4 regions of the Microbacterium natoriense genome follow, and region 1 is predicted to be linked to each of the others. Evidence: riboswitches for the same ligand, from Rfam matches in the RefSeq annotation. Region 1 holds a riboswitch; each other region holds the start of a gene.
The links. A riboswitch is a leader RNA that binds a small molecule or an ion and turns the genes downstream of it on or off. The one in region 1 is predicted to bind thiamine pyrophosphate.
Positions count from the first base shown of each region.

Region 2: it holds a riboswitch for thiamine pyrophosphate, as region 1 does, so the genes downstream of both, thiC (phosphomethylpyrimidine synthase ThiC) here and QFZ53_RS00065 (ECF transporter S component) in region 1, are expected to answer to the same signal.
Region 3: it holds a riboswitch for thiamine pyrophosphate, as region 1 does, so the genes downstream of both, thiO (glycine oxidase ThiO) here and QFZ53_RS00065 (ECF transporter S component) in region 1, are expected to answer to the same signal.
Region 4: it holds a riboswitch for thiamine pyrophosphate, as region 1 does, so the genes downstream of both, thiM (hydroxyethylthiazole kinase) here and QFZ53_RS00065 (ECF transporter S component) in region 1, are expected to answer to the same signal.

Region 1 covers NZ_JAUSXV010000001.1:9,493-15,361, forward strand. Annotated here, with positions in the region: gene QFZ53_RS00045 (DUF488 domain-containing protein) at 1-332, shown strand, start outside; gene QFZ53_RS00050 (aminoglycoside 3'-phosphotransferase) at 329-1,054, shown strand; gene QFZ53_RS00055 (energy-coupling factor transporter transmembrane component T family protein) at 1,056-1,853, opposite strand; gene QFZ53_RS00060 (ABC transporter ATP-binding protein) at 1,850-3,310, opposite strand; gene QFZ53_RS00065 (ECF transporter S component) at 3,307-3,945, opposite strand; TPP riboswitch at 3,936-4,047, opposite strand; gene QFZ53_RS00070 (D-alanyl-D-alanine carboxypeptidase) at 4,103-5,569, shown strand; gene QFZ53_RS00075 (ABC transporter ATP-binding protein) at 5,686-5,869, opposite strand, start outside.
Region 2 covers NZ_JAUSXV010000001.1:1,449,230-1,455,098, reverse strand. Annotated here, with positions in the region: gene QFZ53_RS06660 (methylated-DNA--[protein]-cysteine S-methyltransferase) at 1-429, opposite strand, end outside; gene QFZ53_RS06655 (sigma-70 family RNA polymerase sigma factor) at 800-2,401, shown strand; gene QFZ53_RS06650 (CHY zinc finger protein) at 2,302-2,724, opposite strand; gene thiC (phosphomethylpyrimidine synthase ThiC) at 2,754-4,484, opposite strand; TPP riboswitch at 4,479-4,586, opposite strand; gene QFZ53_RS06640 (SDR family NAD(P)-dependent oxidoreductase) at 4,616-5,410, opposite strand; gene QFZ53_RS06635 (TetR/AcrR family transcriptional regulator) at 5,475-5,869, shown strand, end outside.
Region 3 covers NZ_JAUSXV010000001.1:1,808,817-1,814,685, forward strand. Annotated here, with positions in the region: gene QFZ53_RS08230 (beta-xylosidase/alpha-l-arabinosidase) at 1-2,039, shown strand, start outside; gene QFZ53_RS08235 (glycoside hydrolase family 43 protein) at 2,036-3,583, shown strand; gene thiE (thiamine phosphate synthase) at 3,591-4,274, opposite strand; TPP riboswitch at 4,286-4,386, shown strand; gene thiO (glycine oxidase ThiO) at 4,378-5,565, shown strand; gene thiS (sulfur carrier protein ThiS) at 5,565-5,813, shown strand; gene QFZ53_RS08255 (thiazole synthase) at 5,842-5,869, shown strand, end outside.
Region 4 covers NZ_JAUSXV010000001.1:3,279,914-3,285,782, forward strand. Annotated here, with positions in the region: gene QFZ53_RS15490 (hypothetical protein) at 1-1,087, shown strand, start outside; gene QFZ53_RS15495 (bifunctional hydroxymethylpyrimidine kinase/phosphomethylpyrimidine kinase) at 1,101-3,227, opposite strand; gene thiM (hydroxyethylthiazole kinase) at 3,224-4,072, opposite strand; TPP riboswitch at 4,062-4,156, opposite strand; gene QFZ53_RS15505 (NAD-dependent epimerase/dehydratase family protein) at 4,163-5,143, opposite strand; gene QFZ53_RS15510 (DUF402 domain-containing protein) at 5,208-5,869, opposite strand, start outside.

The DNA.
Region 1 (5,869 bases):
CCTCGATCGACGACGGGTTCCGTGTTCTCGTCGACCGGCTCTGGCCTCGCGGCGTCTCCAAGGAGCGCGCCGCGATCGACCTATGGGCGAAGGAGACCGCCCCGTCCGCGGAACTGCGACACGAGTGGCACGCGGCTCCCGCCAGCGAGTGGGGCGTCTTCGCCGAGCGCTACCGCGCGCAGCTCGCTGGAGAGTCGGCCGACGCGCTTCAGGAGCTGGCCGGCCTGCTGCGACAGCATCCGGTCGTCACCTTGGTCTATGCGGCGCACGATCCTGTGCACAACCACGCCGTCGTGCTGGAAGAGGCCCTGCGGAAGCTGCAGGACGCGTGAGCTTCCCCGCTCCGGACATCGCCGTGCCCGAACGCGTCCGCGAGCTCGCCCGAGGCGCCGCGCTGACGCCGGTCTGGCTCAACAACATCGGCGGGCTGACGTTCCGCACCGACGACGGCCGCTACATCAAGTGGGGTCCGCACGATCTCGAGGCGAACATGCGCGACGAGGCCGAGCGCATGCGCTGGGCGTCGCGATGGATCGCGGTTCCCGAGGTGCTCGACCAGGGCCAGGATGCCCACCAGGAGTGGCTGGTCACGATCGCGCTCCGGGGACGCAGCGCCGCGGATCCGCGCTGGCACGACGACCCCGAGCGCGCGGTCCGCGCGGTGGGCGAGGGATTGCGGATGCTGCATGATGCCCTGCCCGTCGACGAGTGCCCGTGGGAGTGGAGCGTCGGTTCGCGCACCGCGGGAGCTGCCGAACGCGGCACGATCGTGCCCGTCGATCTGCGGGATGCGCCCCCGGTCGACCGCCTCGTGGTGTGCCACGGCGACGCGTGCCTGCCGAACACGCTGCTCACCGACGACGGCGTCGTCGCAGGCCATGTCGATCTGGCCGCCCTCGGCGTCGCCGACCGCTGGGCCGACATCGCCGTCGCCTCGATGAGCACGGAATGGAATCTGGGCGACGGATGGCAGGACACGCTGATCGACGCCTACGGCATCGCCCCCGATCGCGAGCGCCTCGACTACTACCGGCGGCTCTGGAACGAGACCTGACTCAGGCGCTCCCTCCGAGCACGAAGTTCCACGCGCCGGTCGCGACGGCCGCCCAGATCGCGATCGCAGGAATCACGCCTGCGATGAGGACAAGCACGGTGTCGCGCCAGGTCCACACCGATTCGCGCGCCCACGAGCGCGCGCCCGAGCCGCCGAAGCCACGTGCCTCCATGGCCGTGGCGAGCGACGATCCGCGTCGGATCGCCAGCACGAACAGCGCGAACGCCATGCCGAGGGTGCGGCGGATCCGACCCTGATCCGCGACCCCGCGGGCCCGACGGGCGAGCGCGAGAGCCCTCCAGTCCTCGGCGAGCAGGCCCAGCATCCGCATTCCGGCGAGCGCGCCGATCACGAAGCGAGCCGGCAGCCGCAGTCGCTGCGCCAGATCGTCGGCCAGATCGGTGGGGTCGACTGTGACGAAGAGCACGACCGACGGCAGCCCGATCGCGAGGACGCGCACGGCGGTCGCCGCCGCAAGCGAGAGCGACCCGTCGCTGACCCTGATCAGCAGCCATTCGAAGTGCACGGCGCCGCTCGTCGAGCCGTACAGAGCGATCGTGACGGCGCTCAGCGGAGCCGCGATCCACAGCACCGCGGTGCGGGTCCAGAACTCACGGGCGCCGAGACCCGCGAGCAGCAGCAGCGGGATCTCGAGGACGAGCGCGACGGATGCCGACACCACGTCGATCGACACGATCAGCGGCACGGCGATCAGCAGAGCGGCGGCGAGCTTGGCGAGCGCCGATCGCGGCGCGATCGGGCCGCGGCGCTCGATGCGCGCAGTGAGGGGATCGATCACGGGCTCACCTCGAACCGACGGGCGTGCAGGGCCTGCAGCACTGCTTCGTCGTGACTGATCGCGACGATCGCGGCTCCGTCGTCGCGGAGCGCCGCGATGATCGCGACGAGTTCGGCCCAGGTCGTCGCATCCTGCCCGAACGTCGGCTCGTCGAGCACGATCATCTGCGGCCGCGTCGCCAGGGCCGCAGCGACCGTGAGCCGACGCTTCTCGCCTCCTGAGAGCGTGTACGGGTTGGCCTCGGCGAGCGCCGAGAGCCGCAGCCTGTCGAGGAGTTCGTCGGTGCGACGCGCGATCTCGGCCTCGTCGAGGCGCAGCGCTCGAGGACCGACGGCGAGCTCCTCACGCACCGTCTTCGCGAGTAGCTGGTGCTCCGGCGTCTGCAGCACCGTCGCGATGCGGGTGAGCAGCGACGTCGACGACCACCGGAACGGGTCAGCTCCTTCACCCGAAGACAGCGCCGCTGTGGCCGTGACCCGACCGCTCTCGGCGGGGATGAGCCCCGCGACCGTCAGGCCGAGCGTCGATTTTCCCGCGCCGTTCGGACCGGTGATCCCGATGACCTCGCCCGCATGCACGTCGAGGTCAAGGGGTCCCGCCACGGCCACTCCTCGGCTGCGCGCCACGGTGAGGCCACGGGCTTCGATCAGCCGTTCACCGGGGGCGAGGACGGGCGGCGGCGGCACGGCGGGCGGATGCTCGGGAACCCAGACGCCGGACGCCGCCAGTTCCGCTCCGCGCGCGCCCAGCACCTCGTCGGGCGGACCGTCCGCGAGCACGACCGTGCCTTCCGGCTCGGCCCCCAGCACGATCACCCGGTCGACGAGCGGCAGCCAGACGTCGATGCGGTGCTCGATCACCACGAGCGTGGCGCCGGTGACATCGAGCGCGGCCGCGACGGCGTCCCGCACGTCCTGAACACCTACGGGGTCGAGGTTGGCGGTCGGCTCGTCGAGCAGGATCGCGCCCGGCCTCATCGCCAGCACACCGGCGAGCGCGAGGCGCTGCTTCTGTCCTCCCGACAGCGCGGCCGTGGATCTGTCGAGGGGAACGGCGAGCCGAACGGCATCCAGCGCCGACCGCACCCGATGCCAGATCTCGGGGCGGGGCACGCCCAGGTTCTCGCAGCCGAAGGCCACGTCATCCCCGACACGGGCGAGCATGGTCTGCGTGTCGGGGTCCTGCAGGACCATCCCGACTCTGCCGCGAGCCTGCGCGGCAGGCAGGCCGTCGACGAGAAGCGAGCCGTGCGTCTCCCCCTCGTCGGCTCCGCCCAGCACGCCGCCGAATCCCTGCAGCAGGGTCGACTTGCCCGAACCGGACGCGCCGAGCAGCAGCACGCGCTCCCCCGGCGATATGGCGAGGTCGATCTCTCGCACCGCCCAGCGCAGCCGCGTGGCGTACCGCCAGCCCCAACCGCGCGCCTCGAGAGCGGCGGGGGTCGCCGCGCCGGTCACACCCGTGCGGCGACCTCGCGACCGGCGGCGAAACGGCTCAGCGCACCGGTCGCGGCGAGGCCGCGGGCGATCAGCCACGCGCCGATGCCGGCGATGACGGCACCCGAGACGGTGCTCGAGGCGATGTAGATGACGGTGAACGCGGTGTCGGCTCCGGCGTACCAGAGGATCACGTCGTTGATACCGCAGGCGACGCCGGCGGCGGCGCCGGCGAGGATCGCGACGGGCAGCTTCCACACCCCGTAGAGGAACAGCAGGAAGATGAGTTCGGCGCCCAGACCCTGCACGAGGCCCGAGACGATCGTGAGCGGACCCCACACGTTGCCGACGAGCGCGGAGATGACCGCGGCGACCAGTTCGGTGTACAGCGCAGCCCCCGGCTTGCGGATGATCAGCCCGCCGAGCACTCCGGCGATCAGCCAGGGCCCGTTGACGAGCGCCTGGACACCGGGGAGCAGCGGTTCGAGCAGCGTACTGGGGCCCTGGTAGCCGACGTTCCACAGCACGAAGATCAGGGCGCAGGCGACGGCGATGACGCTGGCCACGACGATATCGACGACGCGCCAGCGCCACAGCTGGGCGTTGCGAAGACCGGACGCCGTGCCGGTCGTGGAAGCGGACGTGGAAGTACTCATCTGAACTCCTCCCTGCGCCGGCATTATCCGGATCAGGTTCGACGGTCGAAGCGCGATTCGCTCCCTCTCAGCCCGGCTCGCCGGACTCCCGTGGTTGTTCTGTCGATATTACCCGTCGTACCGGTGTTCTGTGAGCGGAGTTCGGTACCGTAGGCAGGTGACCGCTCCTGACTCCGCCGAGGCCACTGCACCTGTGGGCGATGACGTGACGACGGATGCTGCGGCAGAAGCCTTCGACGACCTCGATGCACTGGTCTCGGCTTCCGTCGCTCCCGACGCTCGCTGGGCCGAGGGCGACGACCACGCCACCGCCCTGACCTGGATCGATCCTGCCCAGGTGGCCGACGCCTCACCCGCTGCCGACGGTGACGATGCGGCCTCGCTCTTCACCGGCGCACATCTCCGGTCGGCCGTCGTCCGGCCAGGGGTGCTCGTGCCCGTCGGCGTTCTGCTCGCGCTCGTCGGCGCCTACACGGGCACGACGCTGCTGTGGCCCCTGCACGAGATCGCCCCCACGGTGCAGGCCGTGGAATTCTCGACGACACCGGCTCAGGCCGCCGCGATCACGTGGCCCGCGCAGGGAAGCGCCGCCGTCGGGATCGCAGGTGTCGGCACACTGGCGTCTTCGACCGATCCTGCGGCGATCGCGAGCATCTCCAAAGTGGTCTCGGCCATGATGGTGCTCGATCGGATGCCGTTGGCTCCCGGAGAGCAGGGTCCCTCGTTCTCGTTCACCAGGGCCGACAGCCAGTCGTACCTCGCATACAAGCGCAGCGACCAGTCGGCTCTCGACGTGCCCGTCGGCGGCTCGCTCACCGAGTACCAGATGCTGCAGGGCGTACTGCTCGGCTCGGCCAACAACTACATCGACCGGCTCGCGAAGGAGATCTGGGGATCGGATGCCGCGTTCGCCGACGCGGCGGCCACCTGGCTGAGCGAGCGCGGAATCAGCGGCATCACGATCAAATCTCCGTCGGGGTTCGACGAGCGCAACGTGGCGACGCCCGAAGCCCTGATCGCGGTGGCGCAGAAGGCCATGCAGAATCCGGTGTTCGCCGAGATCGTCGGCACGACGTCGGTCGACCTGCCCGGAGCCGGAACCGTGCGCAACACGAACGGGATGATGGCCGATTCCGGGGTCGTCGGGGTCAAGACCGGCACCCTCCATGAGAGCTGGAATCTGCTCACGGCGAAGGATGTCACAGTGGGCGATACGACCCTGCGACTGTATGCGTCGGTGCTCACGCAGGAGGACGACGACATGCGCCTCGCGTCGACGCGCTCGCTGTTCTCGCAGGTCGAGAACGAGCTGCAGACTCAGGCGCCGACGGTACCCGAGGGCACTGTCGTCGGCTCCGTGGAGACCCTCTGGGGTGCCGAGGTCGACATCGTGACGGACGCGGATGCCGACGTGGTGCTGTGGAACGGCGGAATCGCGACGACGACCGTGGAGTTCGACCTCGACGAGAAGCGCAAGGCCGGCGCAGAGGTCGGCACGCTCACGACGACCGGCCCGGTGAACACGGCGACGACCGAACTGGAGCTCGCGGGAACCGTGCAGGATCCGAGCCCGTGGTGGCGGCTCACGCATCCGCTGGAACTGTTCGGGCTGACCGACAAATAGCCGCCCGCGCAGAGCCACCCGCGCAGAGCCACCCGCGCAGAGCCACCCGCCTGCGGTCCCCGCCGTACGCAGATGCCCCGTCCCGGATTCCGGGGCGGGGCATCTGCGTGCACGAGTCAGGCCTTGGGAGCCTCACCCCGGTTCTCGACCACGGCTTCCGCCGCGGCGATCTCGGCGGCCGGGCTCTCAGCTCCGACCACAGCGCCGACGCGCGCGGCATCCGCTTCAGCCTCGGCGTCTCCCGTGACGACGACCGGGGTCGTGCCCGTGAGAGCCTCTTCGGCGTCGATGTCGGCGGCC
Region 2 (5,869 bases), 1.4 Mb from region 1:
CCCCGGCTCGCCGCCCGAGTAACCGCCCAAGCCGTCGCCGGCCACCACACGATGGCAGGGAACGATCAGCGGAACGGGGTTCGCGCCCATGATCGCGCCGATCCCGCGGGCAGGGATCGTGGTGCCGCTGCGCACGGCCAGTTCTCCGTATGTGACGGTGTCTCCGGACGCGACCGTCTCGAACAGCGCCGTCAGCACGGCACGGGTCGCATCGGTCTGCGCGCCGAGATCGATCGGCAGGTCGAAATCGCGCCTCTCGCCGTCGAAGTACTCACGCAGCTGTGCGATCGCCTCATCGAGCAGGGCGTCCGGCCCGGCATCCGCTCCGACCGGCGCCGTCGACCGCCAGGTCACCTGGGTGATCGCCGCGCCCGAGCTGACGACGCCGATCACGCCGACGGGCGTCCGCAGGGTTCCGAATGAGGGCATGGGGTGAGACTACGCCCCACCGGCGACAGCCGGATCATGCGTGTGGCAGAGGGACCGACCGGCCGCATCGACGTGGCTGACGAGCACCGGCTGACCGCCGGCGGAGAAGATCTCGAAGAAAGTTTCCGGAACCCGCGTCATGATCCGTTCGTGAGCGCGTCTTGCTTGTGTGACGAAGATCGATTCTTGGGGATAATCCTTCGCATCGACGTCTGGGCCGCCTCTCCCCTCATGTGCGGCCCGCGGGTGGGGCCTCCTCCCATGGCCCCACCCGCCTTCTCTTCTCACGGGTCATGCAGACGTGCGGTCACCGCTCTGGGGTATTCTCGGCTCACCGGCACCCGAAGCCGGTCGCTCACCTTGAGGTCTGATGGACGAACCACGCGACGCCCCGGAGTCGGACAACGCCCTGCTGCTGCGCAGCCGCAGCGGTGACCGCCACGCGTTCTCCGAGCTCTGGCGCCGGCATTCGCCCGTCGCCGTCGCCTACGCCCGGAGCCTCGGCGCATCTCCCCCCGACCCGGAGGACGTCGTCTCCGATGCCTTCCTGAGCATCCTCCGGCAGCTCCGCAGCGGCAAGGGACCGCAGCGCAGCTTCCGTCCCTACCTGCTCACGACCGTCAAGAACACCTGGATGGGCCATGCTCGACGAGCGCCGATCACGATGCCTCTTGACGACGCCGAGCATCCGCCATCTCTGATCGGATCGATCGACGTCGAGGCGATGGTGAACTCGGCGGCCGTCGTCGAGGCGTTCGGGTCGCTCCCCGAGCGCTGGCAGCACGCCTTGTGGCTCAGCGAGGTCGAGCAGCTGCCTCCCCGGGAGATCGCGGAGGTCCTGCACATCCGCCCGAACTCGGCGGCCGCGCTCACCTACCGCGCCCGAGACGCCCTGCGCAAGGCGTGGATCCGCGCGCACCTGCGCACCGCACCGATCGGCAGCGACCACGCTCGCGTGATCGAGCTGCTCGGAGCCTACGCGCACGACGACCTCGCGCCGCGGTCGGAGCGCTTCGTCACCACGCACATCGACGAGTGCGAGACCTGCAGATCCGCCGCCGGCGAGGCCAGGCATCTGGCGCGCGCGATGTCGCTCGGCCCGCTGCTGGCCGGCGGCACCGGACTCGTGCTCCTTCCCGCCCTGTTCCCGACCGAGCAGGCCGCGGCCGCGGCGACCGGACTCGCCGGATGGGCCGGACTTCCTGCCCACGTGCAACCGGCCCTCGACGCGGCAGGGAACACCGCCCCCGTGCTCTGGCCGGTCGCCGCAGCCACCGCCGTCGCACTGTCGATCAGCGGCAGCCTGTTCGTGCGCCCTGTCGCCGAGCCGGATGCGACGGCCGCACTCGCCCCGGCTGCGTCGGCGCCTGCGCGTCCGGCTCCCGCGGTTCCCTCTTCGGCGCCCGCGCCGGCGGTCACCGCACCCGCGCCGGTCGCGGCGGCGCCCGTTCCCGTTCCGGTCGCACCGCCCGCGACCACGAACCCGACCCCCGTCGCGCCGGTCGTCGAAGAACCCGTCGAAGACGCGGTCGACAAGACCGTCACGATCCTCACGAAGACCGACCGCGGTCGGGATCACGACGACGAGGATCCTGGCGGCGACGAAGGCAACGCGTTCGGTCACGACAAGAAGGGCGACGTCACTGCGGAAGACGTCGGCGACATGATGTCCGCCCGAGGGTCCTCCTGGTGGACGACCGCGGTCATCGTCTACGTCACAGCAGACGACGAGAGCATCAGCGTGGCGGTGTGGGGCGCGGATGAGACCGAGGTCGCACTCGTCGTCGACGATCAGACGATCGGAACAGCGTCGGACGAGGCGGTCGACTTCGATCTCGCGCTGCCCGAGGGCGAGCACACGCTCGAGGTGTACTACGTCGACGACGAAGGCGCTGTGGGAGACCTCGCGGCCGAGACAGTCGTCACGACGGGCAAGGCGCCTTCTCGCGAAGACGGCTCCACCTCGAAGTAGAGGTGCGCATGCAGTGCGCAGCCGGGGTTGAAGCTCGACGCGCACGACGGGCAGGCGGTGACCTCGAGGTACTCGGCGATGGACAGTTCGTCGCCGCACACGCCGCACAGCACGGCGCGCGCGCTCCTCGCCTCGATCGGCCAGGGGGAGCTGTCATGTCCGGCGACCTCGGCGTGACACAGATGGCACGGATAGTAGTCGCCGCAGCACGCGAAGCGGATCGCGACGATGTCGAGCTCCGTGCGGTAGTGGACGCACCGCGTCTGCCCGTCGACCACCGGCCCGAGCACGGGTGGAGGCGTGGAGAGCGGATGCTGCGGCATCCGCTCATCCTGGCATGCGCGCCGCCGCGTCATTCGCGCAAGGCGGGCGCCGGGAGGTACACGGTTCCGCCCGCTTCCCGGAACGCGTCCGCCTGCTGCTGCATGCCGGCGATCGCCGTCTGCTCGTCGACGCCGCCGAAGCGGTCGCGGATGTCCTGTGAGATGCGCATCGAGCAGAACTTCGGACCGCACATCGAGCAGAAGTGCGCGGTCTTCGCCGGCTCTGCAGGCAGCGTCTCGTCGTGGAAGGCCTCGGCCGTCTCGGGATCGAGCGACAGCGCGAACTGGTCGCGCCAGCGGAACTCGAACCGCGCCCTCGACAGAGCATCGTCGCGGTCGCGTGCGCCCGCGTGACCTTTCGCGAGGTCGGCGGCGTGGGCCGCGATCTTGTAGGTGATCACGCCGGTCTTCACGTCGTCTTTGTTCGGCAGTCCCAGATGCTCCTTCGGCGTGACATAGCAGAGCATGGCGGTGCCGTAGCGAGCGATCTCGGTCGCCCCGATCGCCGACGTGATGTGGTCGTAGCCTGGCGCGACATCTGTGACGAGCGGTCCAAGGGTGTAGAACGGCGCGCCATGGCAGAGTTCCTGCTGACGTTCGACGTTTTCGCGCACGAGGTGGAAGGGCACGTGTCCCGGCCCCTCGACCATCACCTGGACCTCGAACGCCCACGCTCGCGCCGTGAGCTCGGCGAGCGTGTCGAGCTCGGCGAACTGCGCCGCGTCGTTGGCGTCGGCGATCGATCCCGGCCGCAGCCCGTCTCCGAGCGAGAACGCGACGTCGTAGCGCGCGAAGATCTCGCACAGCTCATCGAAGTGCGTATACAGGAAGTTCTCCTGATGATGCGCGAGGCACCAGTCGGCCATGATCGACCCGCCGCGCGAGACGATGCCGGTCACCCGGTTCGCGGTCAAGGGCACGTAGCGCAGCAGCACCCCGGCATGGATCGTCATGTAGTCGACGCCCTGCTCGCACTGCTCGATGATCGTGTCGCGGAAGATCTCCCAGCTCAGCTCGTGCGCCTTGCCGTCGACCTTCTCGAGCGCCTGGTAGATCGGCACTGTGCCGATCGGCACCGGCGAATTGCGCAGAATCCATTCGCGGGTGGTGTGGATGTCGTCTCCGGTGGACAGGTCCATGACGGTGTCGGCACCCCACTTCGTCGCCCAGCGCAGCTTGTCGACCTCCTCGGCGATCGAGCTCGTCACAGCCGAGTTGCCGATGTTCGCGTTGATCTTCACGAGGAAGGCGCGACCGATGATCATCGGCTCCGATTCCGGGTGATTGATGTTCGCGGGGATTATCGCCCGCCCGGCGGCGAGTTCCGCGCGCACGAGCTCGACGTCGCAGCCCTCACGGAGAGCGACGAATCGCATCTCGGGCGTGATCAGGCCACGGCGCGCGTAGTGCATCTGGGTGACCGTACGGCCGTTCAGGCTGCGCCGAGGCGGGCGGCGGGTGCCGCGCCATTCGTCTGACGCAGCTCCACGCCGCGCCGCCCCTCGTCCGTCGTCGTTCAGATCGCGAGCGCGCCCTTCGTACTGCCCTGTGTCACCCCGTTCAACTATCCACGTCTCGCGCAGCGACGGCAGGCCGTCCTCCGGCTCGCAGGCCGGCCCCTCGGTGCGGTACACGTCCACTGGAGGGTTGGTGGTTCCGCCCGGTGAATCAGACAGCGGGATGCGGGTGACGGGCACGAAGATGCCGTGTTCTTCGTCGTGATGGTGCGCGAGTTCGCGCACGCGGGAGAGCGTGCTCACAGGACTCCTACTTCCTACGCCGGCATTACCCGGACAGGTTCGACGGTCGCAGGCAGCATCAGCCAGATCTCAGCCCGTGCTCGGGCACCCGTGTGGTCGGGACGAGAGTAGCACGGCCTCGGAGCGCGTCATCACGCCGACTCGGCCAGCAACCGGCCGCTGATCGCGAGAGTCATGCGACGCGGCATGAGGCCGACGAGCTTGCTCGTCACGGCGTTCGCGGCACCCGACACGATGCTCGCGGGTGTGCGCCGACGATCGAGCGCTGCCATCGCCTGCGCGACCACGTCGGTCGCGGACTGGAAGCGGCCCACCGCTGCGGCCTCTGTGCCGACGACATCGAAGAACTCCGTGCGGGTCGCTCCGGGGCTCAGGGCGAGCACGCGCAGACCGGACGAGCGTGTCTCATGCGCGATCGACTCGGTGAAGCTCAGCACGAAGGCCTTGGATGCGCCGTACACCGCCATGCCGGGGCACGGCTGATAGGCCGCGACGCTCGCCACGTTGACGAGGGCGCCCCGGCCGTCGCGAGTCAGCTCGGGGAGGAACTCGCGCGTGATCCCGACGAGCGAGGCCACGTTGACCTGCACCATCTCGGCCATACGCGCAGCGTCCGCCTCGACGAAGTCCCCCTTCGCTCCGAAGCCGGCGTTGTTGATCAGCGTCTGGATGCGGATGCCTCGCTCGTCGAGCGCGGCGCGAAGACGTGCCGGGGCGCCGGCGTCGGCGAGATCGAGGGCGATCACGGTCGCCCGCACCCCGTGCTCCCGCTCCAGGCGGGCGGCGAGATCCTTCAAGCGGTCTTCGCGCCGGGCCACGAGCACGAGGTCGGCGCCGCGGCGGGCGAGCTGGGTGGCGAACTCGGCGCCGAGGCCCGAGCTGGCGCCGGTGACGAGGGCGGTGGTTCCGGTGTGGTGAATGGTCATGATCGCAAATGTAGACACTGACAGCATTGTTGTCAATGTCTACTTAGATCGATAGGGTTCAAGTGTGACCGAACGCTCGTACCATCACGGCAACCTTCGAGAGGCGCTCCTCGACCGCGCCTGGGAGTCGATCGACGCCGGGGGCGTCGACGCGCTGTCGCTGCGTCAGCTCGCACGCGACGTGGGCGTGAGTCACGGCGCATCCGCACGCCATTTCAGCGACCGCACCGCCCTCCTCGACGCGGTCGCGGTGGCCGGATTCACACGAATGAACGAGGCGCTGGCTGCGGCCGTGGAGCAGGCTGCCCCGTTCGGCGAGCGGCTGCGCGCCGCGGGTCTCGCGTACATCGGCTTCGCGGTCGCGCACCCGGCGATCCTCGAGGTGATGTACAAGGCGAAGCATCAATTCGATGCTTCGGGCGAGCTGCGCGAACGGAGCAGGGCCAGCATGTCGATGGT
Region 3 (5,869 bases), 1.8 Mb from region 1:
AACGACGCCTGCAGACCGAGACGCGTCTGGGCATCCCCGCCCTCGTGCACGAGGAGTGCCTCACGGGTCTCGCGGCGTGGAAGGCCGCGACCTTCCCGACACCGCTCGCGTGGGGCGCCTCCTTCGACTCGGGCCTGGTGGAGGAGATGGCGCTCTCGATCGGCGACTCGATGCGCGAGCTCGGCATCCACCAAGGGCTCGCCCCGGTTCTCGACGTGATCCGCGATCCCCGTTGGGGCCGCGTCGACGAGTGCATCGCAGAAGATCCCTACGTGGTCGGCGTGCTCGGCACGGCCTATGTGAAGGGCCTCCAAGCGGCCGGCGTGCACGCGACCCTCAAGCACTTCGTCGGTTACGCCGGTTCGCGTGCGGGGCGCAACCACGCCCCGGTCTCGGCCGGACCCCGCGAAGTCGCCGATGTCTTCCTGCCGCCCTTCGAGATGGCGGTCATCGACGGGGGAGTGCGCTCCGTCATGAACTCTTACGCGGAGATCGACGGCGTGCCGCTCGGCTCGAGCGCCGAGTACCTCACCGAGCTGCTGCGGGAGCGCTGGGGCTTCGACGGCGTCGTGGTCGCCGACTACTTCGCCGTCGCCTTCCTCGAGATCATGCACCGCATCGCCTCCGACCGGGGTGAGGCGGCTCAGGCGGCGCTCACGGCGGGCATCGACGTCGAACTTCCCACCGGGGACGCCTATCTCGAGCCGCTGATCGAGCGGGTCGGAGCAGGACTCTTCGACGAGGCCTTCATCGATCGCGCGGTTCTGCGCGTGCTCACGCAGAAAGAGGACCTCGGACTCCTCGAGGCGGGTGCCTTCGCGCAGGGCCCTCCCGCCGAGATCGACCTCGACTCGCCTCGTCATCGCGATATCGCGCGACGGCTCGCAGAGGAATCGGTCGTGCTGCTGTCGAACGACGGCGTGCTGCCGCTCACGGGAACCTCATCGACCGTCGCCGTGATCGGACCGAATGCCGATCGCGCCGAGGCGCTGATGGGCTGCTACTCGTTCGCGAACCATGTTCTCGCACATCATCCGGAGTACCCGATCGGCTTCGAGATCCCAACCGTCGCCGACGCCCTCACCGCGGAGATGCCGGACGCGCGAGTGATCGGCGCCCGCGGCTGCGACGTCGAGGGTGACGACCGGTCGGGTTTCGCGGAGGCCGTGGATGCTGCCCGCGCCGCCGATGTCGCGATCGTCGTCGTGGGCGATCAGGCCGGACTGTTCGGTCGTGGCACGGTGGGTGAGGGCAACGACTCCGAGTCGCTCGAGCTGCCGGGCGTGCAGCGCGAACTGGTCGAGACGCTCATCGCCACCGGCACCCCGGTCGTCGTGGTCGCCCTCACCGGCCGCCCTTATGCGATCGGATGGGCGCTCGACGGCGAGCATCGTGCCGCTGCCGTGCTGCAGGCGTTCTTCCCCGGCGAGGAAGGGGGGTCCGCGCTCGCCGGAGTCATCACGGGCCGGGTGAATCCTTCGGGCCGGCTCCCGGTCTCGCTGCCGCGCTCCGCCGGCGCCCAGCCGTACTCCTACCTGCATCCGCGCCTTGGTGGGCCCTCGGACGTCACCGCGACCGATCCCACACCCGTGCGCCCGTTCGGTTTCGGCCTGTCTTACACGACGTTCGTCCACGACCTGCTCGCGGTCGATGAAGAGGTCTCTGCGGGCGATGCCTTCCGCGCGGTCGTGCGCGTGACCAACACCGGCTCCGTGCCGGCTGATCACGTGCTCCAGCTGTACGGGCACGACGTCGTGGCATCCGTCACCCGCCCTGACGCGCAGCTGCTCGCGTTCCACCGTCTCACGCTCGACGCGGGCGAATCCGCCGACGTCGCGTTCAGCGTGCCGACACAGCGTTTCGCGTTCAGCGACCGATCGATGGTGCGCATCGTCGAGCCCGGCGATGTGCAGGTGTGGGTCGGTGCGGATGCCGCGACGGATGTCACTCGCCGCGCGGCCGTGCGGATCACGGGGGCCGCCCATGCGCTGACGCCCGTGGACCCGCGGTCGGTGAGCTCCGAGGTCATCCCGGGATGACCCTGGTCCGCAACCCGATCCTGCCGGGCTGCCATCCCGATCCCTCGATCTGCCGGGTGGACGGCGAGTACTTCGTGGTCACCTCGTCGTTCGAGTACCTGCCAGGGCTCCCCATCCATCGGAGCACCGACCTCGCCCGCTGGGAGTTGATCGGTCACGCCGTCGACAGGCCGGGGATGCTCGACATGGCGGGCATGGCGTCGTCGAGCGGGCTCTACGCGCCCACGCTGCGCCACCATGACGGCCTCTTCTGGGTGATCTGCACGCTCGTCGACCAGAACGATCCGGCACGCGGTGGGAACTTCGTGATCACGGCGACCGACCCCGCAGGTCCCTGGAGCGAGCCGACGTGGCTGGGCGCCGACGGCATCGACCCCTCGCTCTTCTTCGACGACGACGGGAGGGCGTGGGTGCAGGGGACAAGGCTCGCCCGAAGTCCGCAGTGGCACGATCAGACCGAGATCTGGCTGCGCGAGTTCGATCCCGAGGCCAGGGCGCTCACCGGTCCCGAGCATGTGATCTGGCGGGGCGCGCTGATCGGGGCCGTCTGGGCCGAGGGGCCGCACCTGTACAAGGTCGACGGGCGTTATCACCTCGTCGCGGCGGAGGGCGGCACGGAGATGCATCATGCGGTCTCGGTGGCGCGGGCGGATGCCGTGACCGGACCTTACGTCGGGAACCCGGCGAATCCGGTGCTCAGCCACCGCCAGCTCGGTCGCACGGCGGACGTCGTCGCGGTCGGCCACGCCGATCTCGTGCAGGCTGCTGACGACAGCTGGTGGGCCGTGCTTCTCGGCATGCGGCCGTATGGCGGGCTCCATGCGAATCTCGGGCGCGAGACGTTCCTGGTTCCGGTCGAGTGGGAAGACGGCTGGCCGGTCTTCGCGCCGGGAGAGGGGCGCGTACCGGACCAGGTCGAGGTGCCTTTCGCGGGCGAGGGGCGTCAGGAGCGCTCTGCGACGATCGCCCCGGACGACGGACGCTGGACCTCGGTGCGCGCGCTGCCGGGTGAGGTCGCCGATGCGGTGGACGGCGAGTGGCTGCTGCCGATCCGTCCGGAGGGGCCGACGGACCCGCAGCCGTTCGCGTTCCTCGGCGTCAGGCAGCAGCATCCGGATCTCGACTTCACTCTGAGGCTGTCCGGACGGCTGGCCCCCGGCGAGGAGACCGGCTTGCTGATCCGGCAATCCGAGCGCGATCACGTGCGCCTGGCTGTACTCGGCGGGGGAGAAGCGGATGCTGCACGGATCACGGCGACCCTAGTGCGTGCAGGCGAGTCGGCCGAGCAGGGGACGATCACGCTGACGGGTCCTCTGGCCGAGGGCGTCGAGCTGACGTGCCGGGCACGAGGACAGGACTACGAACTGCTCGCAGGCGTCGAAGGATCACAGCCGTTGCGCGTCGCGACGGTCGACGGCACGAGCCTCGACTCCTTCTCGTCCGGAGGATTCCTCGGTCTGTGGCTCGGCGCGTACGCCACGAGCGTCGCAGCGGAGACCGACAGCGTCATCCGTGTCGCGCGCGTCGAGTACCACCCGCGCTGAGCGGGCGTCAGCGCAGCCGCGCGCGCAGCGATGCGGCCGCCCCGGCGGGATCGAGTGCCTCGGTCACCGCCCGCACGACGACGATGCGTGACGAACCGGCCTCGACGACCTCGTCGAGGCGAGGACCTTCGTCGATGCCGCCGATAGCGAACCAGGGCCGGCTCGTCCCGGATGCGGCGACCGCGCGCAGGGGACCCGTGCCGATCGCCGCGCGTCCGGGCTTCGTCGGCGTCTCCCACACCGGGCCGACGCAGAAGTAGTCGAGGGCGGTGTCGGCGTCCGCCTCCGCGGCCTGTGCGATCGAATGCGTCGACCGCCCGATGATCACGTCGTCGCCGAGCAGCCGCCGTGCCTGCGCGGTGGTCAGATCGCCCTGACCGATGTGGAACACGTCGGCGCCGACGAGAGCGGCGACGTCGGCGCGGTCGTTCACCGAGAACAGCTTTCCGTGTCTGCGCGCGACGGCGGCGAGGATCTCGAGCGCCTCGATCTCGGCGCGGGCTTCGAGGTCCTTGTCACGCAGCTGGATGATGTCGACCCCGCCCGCGTAGGCCGCATCGAGGAACTCCTCGAGGTCGCCGGTCGCCGTGCGAGCGGTCGTGCAGACGTACAGCCGTGCTGCGTCGAGCAGGGCGAGGCGCTCCTCGCGGGTCGGGCGGGGTGCGTCGACGAGGGGGAGAAGCGCGGTCATAGCCCTAGAGTAGAGGGGTCCGCGGGAGCCCACAGGGGCTGAGAGGGCCACGTGCCGACCGCTGAACCTGAAACGGATAATGCCGTCGTAGGAAAGGGCACGCATGCGCATCGCTGTGATCGGCGCCGGGATCATCGGTCTGGCGACCGCCGAGGAACTGGTCGTGCGGGGCCACGAGGTGACGGTCTTCGACCCTGAACCTGCCCGCGGCGCGAGCCTCGCCGCCGCCGGGATGCTCGCTCATGCCGCCGAGATGGCATGGGGGCAGGACGCGCTGACTCCGCTCATGCAGGCATCGGCCGAGAAGTACCCGTCTTTCGTCGAGCGTCTGTCGGCGACGAGCGGGCGATCGCTCGGGCACCGCACGGACGGGACGCTCTCGGTCGGCGTGGATGGCGCGGACCGTGAGGCGCTCGGCGCCGCGGCCGAGCTTCAGCGCACGCAGGGGCACCGGGCTGAACGGCTGACGGGCACGGCCGCTCGCGACCTCGAACCGGCGCTCGGCCCCGCCGTCACCTCTGCCGTGTTCACTCCGGACGACCATCAGATCGATCCGCGGCAGCTCGCAGCGGCGCTCCTCGACCTCCTCGGCGACCGCGTCCGCAGAGAGGCCGTGACCGCGGTGACCCGGACGCTCGAGGGAGCCAGCGGTCTGCTGTCGGCATCCGGCGAGCATCACCGCGCGGACGTCGTCATCGTGGCCGCCGGCCTCGGGGCGGCCCTGATCGGCGGCATCCCCGCGCTCCCGCTCCGGCCCGTGTGGGGCGACGTCCTCCGCCTGCGCGTCCCGCCGGCGCTGCGTCCGCTGATCACGCGCACCGTCCGTGCGCAGGTGCGGAGGCGTGCTGTGTACCTCGTCCCGCGGGACGACGGCACGATCGTGCTCGGAGCCTCCGTGCGGGAGGGCGGCGTCGAGGGAGTGCACGCGGGGTCCGTGCTCGCCCTGCTTCGCGACGCCGACACGGTCGTCCCCGGCGTGAGCGAGTGCGAGATCGTCGAGATGCTCGCACGTCCTCGCCCGGGGAGCCCCGATGCCGTGCCGCTTCTCGGCGTCGTCGAGGAAGGCGTGCTCGTCGCCACGGGGTTCGACCGGCACGGAGTGCTGCTCGCTCCTCTGGCGGCGGCGGTCGCATCGGATCTGGCCGAGGGGCGCCCGATCGACGAGAACCTCCGGTCCGCCATGAACCCGTGGCGCTTCACGGCCGCCACGGCGGGCGGACCGCGAGAGGCCGCCGCCTGGACACCTCCCGCTGTCGTCGACCTCGTCGGCGCCCGACCGAAAGGCTCATGATGACGACTCTGCAGACCGTTCGCCTGAACGGCGCCGACCGCGAGGTGGCCGCGGGCTCCACACTGCGCGATCTCGTCTCGGACCTCACCGGACACGTGCTGCGAGACGACGGCTCTCGCGTCGACGGCGGCCGACTGGGTGTCGCCGCAGCTCTCGGCGGTGCCGTGGTCCCGCGCAGCCGGTGGGCCGTCTGCACGGTCGCCGACGGCGACGAGGTCGAGATCGTCACGGCCGTCCAAGGCGGCTGAGCCGCCCGCACACGAATCGGAGCACATCATGAGCCTCACCGCACAGGCCGCCGTCG
Region 4 (5,869 bases), 3.3 Mb from region 1:
CGCGGGAGTCAGCCCCGCACAGACTTCCGCGGTCGTCATCTCGCAGCTCACGGGCGTCGGCCTGCTCGCAGGCTTCGTCGGCTTCGGTGCGGCTGTGCTCATCGTCCCGCCGTTCCTCCACGCCGTCTTCGTCGACGACTCGTCCTGGTGGGCCGAGGCCTCGATTCGGCCGGGGGCCCTCACCGGTGTCATCGTGGTGCCGCTCACGACGCTGGTGGTGCTGCTGGGCGGGTTCCGTGGCGCGAGATCGGCGGGCCGTACGCCGGCTCTCAGTGCGTTGCGCGAACCGGAGGCGGAGGCGAAGCGCATGCGATGGTGGCGCTGGCTGCTGCTGGTCGCCGTTCTGCTCGCAGCAGGGTTCGGCGGTGCCCTCGCACCGTTCCGTGCCGAAGAGCGCAGCACCGCGATCTCGCAGTTCCCGCTGCTCCCCGCGTATCTGACGGCGATCGTCGCGACCGCCGCCCCCGTGCTGTCCCCGCTCGTCCTCAGAGCGTGGACAGCGCTGATCCCTGCACGAGCATCCGCGACCTGGCACCTCGCCCGGCACCAGGCGCGTTACCACCTCGGGAGGAGCACGGCATCCGTCACTCCCCTGTTCGTCGGCACCGCGCTGCTGGGCGGCTTGATGACGATGTCGGCTACCACCAGCACGGCGATGACGTCGGCCGGCTTGCCGGGGAACTTCGATCTGGGCATCATGCAGGTGATGCTCCTCGTGGGCGGGCCCGTGCTGCTCGGTGCGACGGGGGCTGCAGTCGTGCTGTTCATGAGCAACCGCACGCAGGCGTCAGAGCAGGCGCTGCTCCGAGCGAGCGGGGCCAGCCACGGCGTCGTGCTCGGCGCCGCTGTGTGCCAGGCAGCGATTCATGTGATCACGGCGACGCTGCTCGCGTCGATCGTGGTGTTCGGCACCGCTCTCATCAGTGCGGCCGCGCTCGGCCGCTTCGTCCCCGCGGTCCCCGTCCTCGACATCGGAGCGGCCGCGCAGCTGGTGGCGCTCGGTCTCGTTCTGACGGTCTCGGCGACGCTCGTTCCGGCCATGGCCCGCATGCGGGAACCGCTCGCCCTGCGTCTCGCGGCAGAGTGAGCGGTTCGGCCACTCAGAGCGGTGCGGCGAAGAACGCGAGCTCGTGCGCGGCGGAGATCTCGAAGGCCCGATGCATCCGACTGCGTCGTTCGGGCGAGGCCGATACCGCTGCCTCCGCGACGTAGGCGATCGCCTGGACCGTAGCCTGCTCGAATGCCGGGTCGGCGTAGGTTGCGAGCCACGAGGCGTACGGATGCTGCGGATCGCAGGCATACTCGCCGAACTCCCCCGCATGCAGGCGGCGGCCCAGATCGTCGTACAGCCAGAAGCACGGCAGGATCGCGGCGATCAGCTCGGCGTAGTCGCCGGTGAACGCGGTCGCCCGCAGATGGTCGAGGTACGCCATGGTCGCCGGTGCGCGCTCGGCCGCGAAGGTCTCGGCGCTGACGCCCGCGTCGGGGGTGAGCCAGGACGCGTGCAGCTCGAGTTCGCCGACGATCGAGCCGTGGGCGGAGTGCGCCCAGAACGCCTGCTCGGCCGAGGTGGGCGCGAGGCGCGACGCCTCGGCGAGCACCCGAGCGTATTCGCGCAGGTACAGGGCATCCTGCTCCAGATAGAAGACGAAGGCCTCGCGTCCGAGCGTGCCGTCGGCGAGAGCCCGGATGAACGGCAGCCCATCGATATCCGAGCGGATGCCGGAGATCCTCTCCCACCAGTCGGTCGCGATGCCCTCGGCGCTCGGTCTGGTCTCGAGTCCGCCCCGCGCCCACAACCCGGCGAAGTGGTTGATCGGCCCGTGACCGCGCCCGACCATGAGCGCCTCGCCCTCTCGCAGCGATTCGCGCAACCAGGCCCGCGATCCCGCGACGGCGTCGTCAGGAGCCTCACCCCTCGCGAGGCGGGTCGCGAGCGCGGATGACAGCGAGCAGCCGGTTCCGTGCGTGTTGCGGGTCTCGATGCGCGCGTCCGTGAACTCGATGGTCGTGCCGGCGCCGATGAGAGCATCCGGTGCCTCCGCACCGTCGAGGTGCCCGCCCTTCACCAGCACCCGCGCTCCGATCGCGGTTGACAGCACCGCGCCCGCAGCGAGCGCGTCGTCCCAGCCGTCGATGTCGCGCCCCACGAGCACGCCGAGTTCGCCGAGGTTCGGGGTGATGACGTCGGCGCGGGCGAGCAGTGCGCCGAGGGCGTGTTCGGCCTCGGCATCCAGCAACCGGTCCCCGCTGGTCGCGACCATCACCGGGTCCACGACGACGATGGGCGGACGGGCCGCGTCGAGCCACTCGACGACAGTTCGGATGACCTCTGCGTTCGCGAGCATCCCGATCTTCACCGCGTCGATCACGATGTCGTCGGAGATCGCGTGGAGCTGCTCCCGGAGGAAGTCGATCGGCGGCACATGCACGGCGCGGACGCCTTGCGTGTTCTGCGCGGTGAGGGCCGTGATCACAGCCATGCCGTATCCCCCGGAGGCTGCGATCGACTTGAGATCGGCCTGCACGCCGGCGCCGCCTGACGGGTCGCTGCCGGCGATGCTCAGCACGCGAGGGACTCCGGCCGCCCGCCACCGCTGCACGAACGCTGCTGCCGTCTCGGCGGGGTCTTCTGCGGCACACAATGCGGACACGACGGCGAGGCCTGCCGCACCGGCGTCCCGCAACGCCTCGGTGTCGTCGATGCCGACACCTCCGATCGCGACGCAGGGCAGCGGACTCGCGGCGGCGAACGCACGGAAGCCGTCGACGCCGAGAGCCGGAGGATGATCGGGCTTGGTCTTCGTCGGGCGGATGACTCCCACCCCCAGGTAGTCCACGGTTCCGGCGGGGAGGGCGAGTGCGGCGTCGAGATGAGCCCGGTTGTTCGCGGTGAGACCGATCAGCGCATCGGGGCCGAGTTCCGATCGGGCACGGAGCACCGACGCGTCGCCCTGCCCGAGGTGGACGCCGTCGACCCTGGCGCCTGCTTCCCGGGCGGCGATCGCCGCGTCGAGCCGGTCGTTGACGAGCAGCAGCGATCGCCCGCCGATCGCCCGCGACAGTTCGATCAGCTGCGCCGTGATCTCGGCATCTGTCGCTTGCTTGTCGCGCAGCTGGACGACGCGCACTCCCCCGTCGACCGCGTGACGGACCGTGTCGACGACGCCGCGCTCTCCGCACAACGCCGGATCGGTGACGAGGTACAGCGACAGGTCGGCGATCACAGCGCAGCCGTCTCGACGCGAGCCGCGGACTCGATGTCGGCGGGTTGCACGGCGGCGAGCGCATCGAGAAACGCGACGGCGAAGCTGCCGGGCCCCGTGGATGCGCTGGCGGCGCGTTCAGCAGCGACCGTGTAGACGAGGCTCGCCGAGGCCACTGCGAGCAGCGGCGGGGTGGCTCTGGCGCGTGCGGCTCCGAGGAAGGCAGCCATCACTGCGCCGAGGGCGCATCCGCCGCCGGTCACCCTGGTGAGCAGTTCGTGCCCGTTGGCGAGCCGGAGCACGCGCTCGCCGTCCGTGATGAGATCGACCGGTCCGGAGACCGCCACGACGCTGCCGAATCTCGAGGCGAGCGCGCGGGCCGCATCGATCGCGGCGTCTGCGCTGTCCGTCGCATCGACACCGCGCCCTCCTGCGCTGAGTCCGGCGAGTGCGAGGATCTCCGAGGCATTGCCACGGATCGCGGTCGGGCGTTGCTCGGCGAGACGGTGCGCGAGCGCGGTGCGCACCGGCAGCGCACCGATCGCGACCGGATCGAGGACCCAGGGAGTTCCGGATGCCGTGGCTCCCTCGACCGCCTCGAAGCTCGCCTCCCGCTGCTCGGGGGTCGGCGTGCCGAGGTTCACGAGAAGTCCCGAGGCGATGCCCGCGAACAGGCCGGACTCGCCGACGATGTCCACCATGGCGGGCGCCGCCCCGATCGCGAGCAGCACGTTCGCCGTGAAGCCCGTGACGACCGAGTTCGTGATGCAGTGCGTCAACGGCGGGTCGGCACGCAGCACCTCCAGCAGGGAGGCAGCCTCTGTGACGAGGTCGGCGGCGGATGCAGGACGCAGAAGATCGCTCATGCGACATTCCCTTCGCTAGTGCTAACTAGATCAGGTTCGACGGGTCTGTTCTCAGCCGCGGATGCGGCACCCCGTGTCACTGCTGGCAGTCTAGCGAAGCGGCAGTCGGCGCAGTTCGGCGAGGAGCTCCCGCTCCTCGGATCCTGTGAGCCCGGCACGCCGCTCGCGCTCCACGCCGCGCACGCGCTCGTCCTGAACGACCTCTGCCACCGTGTCCTCCAGCCGGCGCAGGAAACCGCCGTTCGCCAGGTAGGCGGCGTTCGACCGCGCCATGAATCCCGTCATCTCGGCGGGCAGCCACAGCGGCAGCGAACGCTCGCCCGCCCAATACTCGACGCCGTGCTCGACGAGCCACTCCTCCTCGGCCGACACTGTGCCGCCGGTGTGTCCGGTCGCTGTGCGGAACAGCGCGAGCACGTCGCCGAGCGGATGCTGCGCACCGACCGCGTTGATCGCACCGGTGGCGGTGGCCGTCGCGATGAACGCCGCGACGTCGTCGACGTCGATCACCTGCGCCGTGCGCCCCTCCGTCGGCGGCAGCAGCACATCCGCCGATCCCGCTCTCAGCACCGCCGCAGCCCAATAGCCGAAACGATCGCTGGGGTCGCCCGATCCGACGATGAGCCCAGGCCGGACGATCAGCGCACGACCGTCGAGGGTGCGCACCGCGTCTTCGGCGGCGACCTTCTGCGGGCCGTATTCGTACTCGTCTCCCGGCTTCGCGGCAACGTGCAGACGTGCGGATTCGTCGGCGCCCACCGTGACGTCATCGGCGTACGCCGACACCGACGACACGTACGTCCAGCGTGCAGCACGATCGCCGAGCGCGACCACGGCGGCGATGACGTGATCGGCCCGCGAGGAGATGTCGATCACGTGGTCCCACTCCCGCGCAGACAGCGCCTCGTACACGCGAGGGTCGTCGCGATCTCCGCGCACGAGCTCGGCGCTGCCAGGCGCCGCCCGGCTGCCCCGTGCGAGGCAGGTGACGTCGACGCCATCATCCTGCAGGCGTTGTGAGATGCGGCCGGAAAGCCAGCCGGTTCCGCCGAGGATCAGAGCGTTCGTCATCCGTCCATGTCACCAGCATCCGCCGCCCGAGGGAAGGTGATCCGCCGAGAGCAGAGTTCGAGGATCAGGCGCCGCGCAGTTCGTCCAGACCGCGCAGAGCGGGAATCGTCCACGACGGATCGGGCCGCCAATCGATCCACTCCGCATCGAACGGCCATTCGCCCGAGCGGAACGACTCGATCGCCGCTCCGGCGTGACGTTCGATCTGCGCCGCTTGCTCGCGGGTCAGCCTCCCCTGGCTGATCGCGGCGACGACCTCGTCCTCATCCTTGAGATGGACTGTGCGGTCCGCCGCGATCCAGACGTCGAGGATGTGATCCGAGGAGTACGTGTCACGGTCGGTGCGCAGATGCGCGTTCTCGAGGTTCACGTACCACCCGTCGAAACGCCAGTCGCCGTCGTCTGCAGGCTTCCAGAACAGGCACACGGACCAGGCGGCTCCGACCGGAGCGATGCGCAGACTGCCTCCGCCCCACCACTCCTCGACGATCCTCGTACGATGATCCAGCCACCGCCGTTCGAGCGGAATCGAGCGGACCCGGTCGCCGGTCGCAGAGCCCTGCGCCTCCTGCAGCGTCCCAGGCGCGAGCCAGGCGACGAGACCGCGTTCGTCATCACGAACCACACGCATGGGTGAGATCGTCGACGGGTCGCCGGGCTGCCAGCCCGGCGCGCGGTAGTGCCAGTCGATCTGATCGCCAGGCGCGAGGAACGGACCTTCGCCAA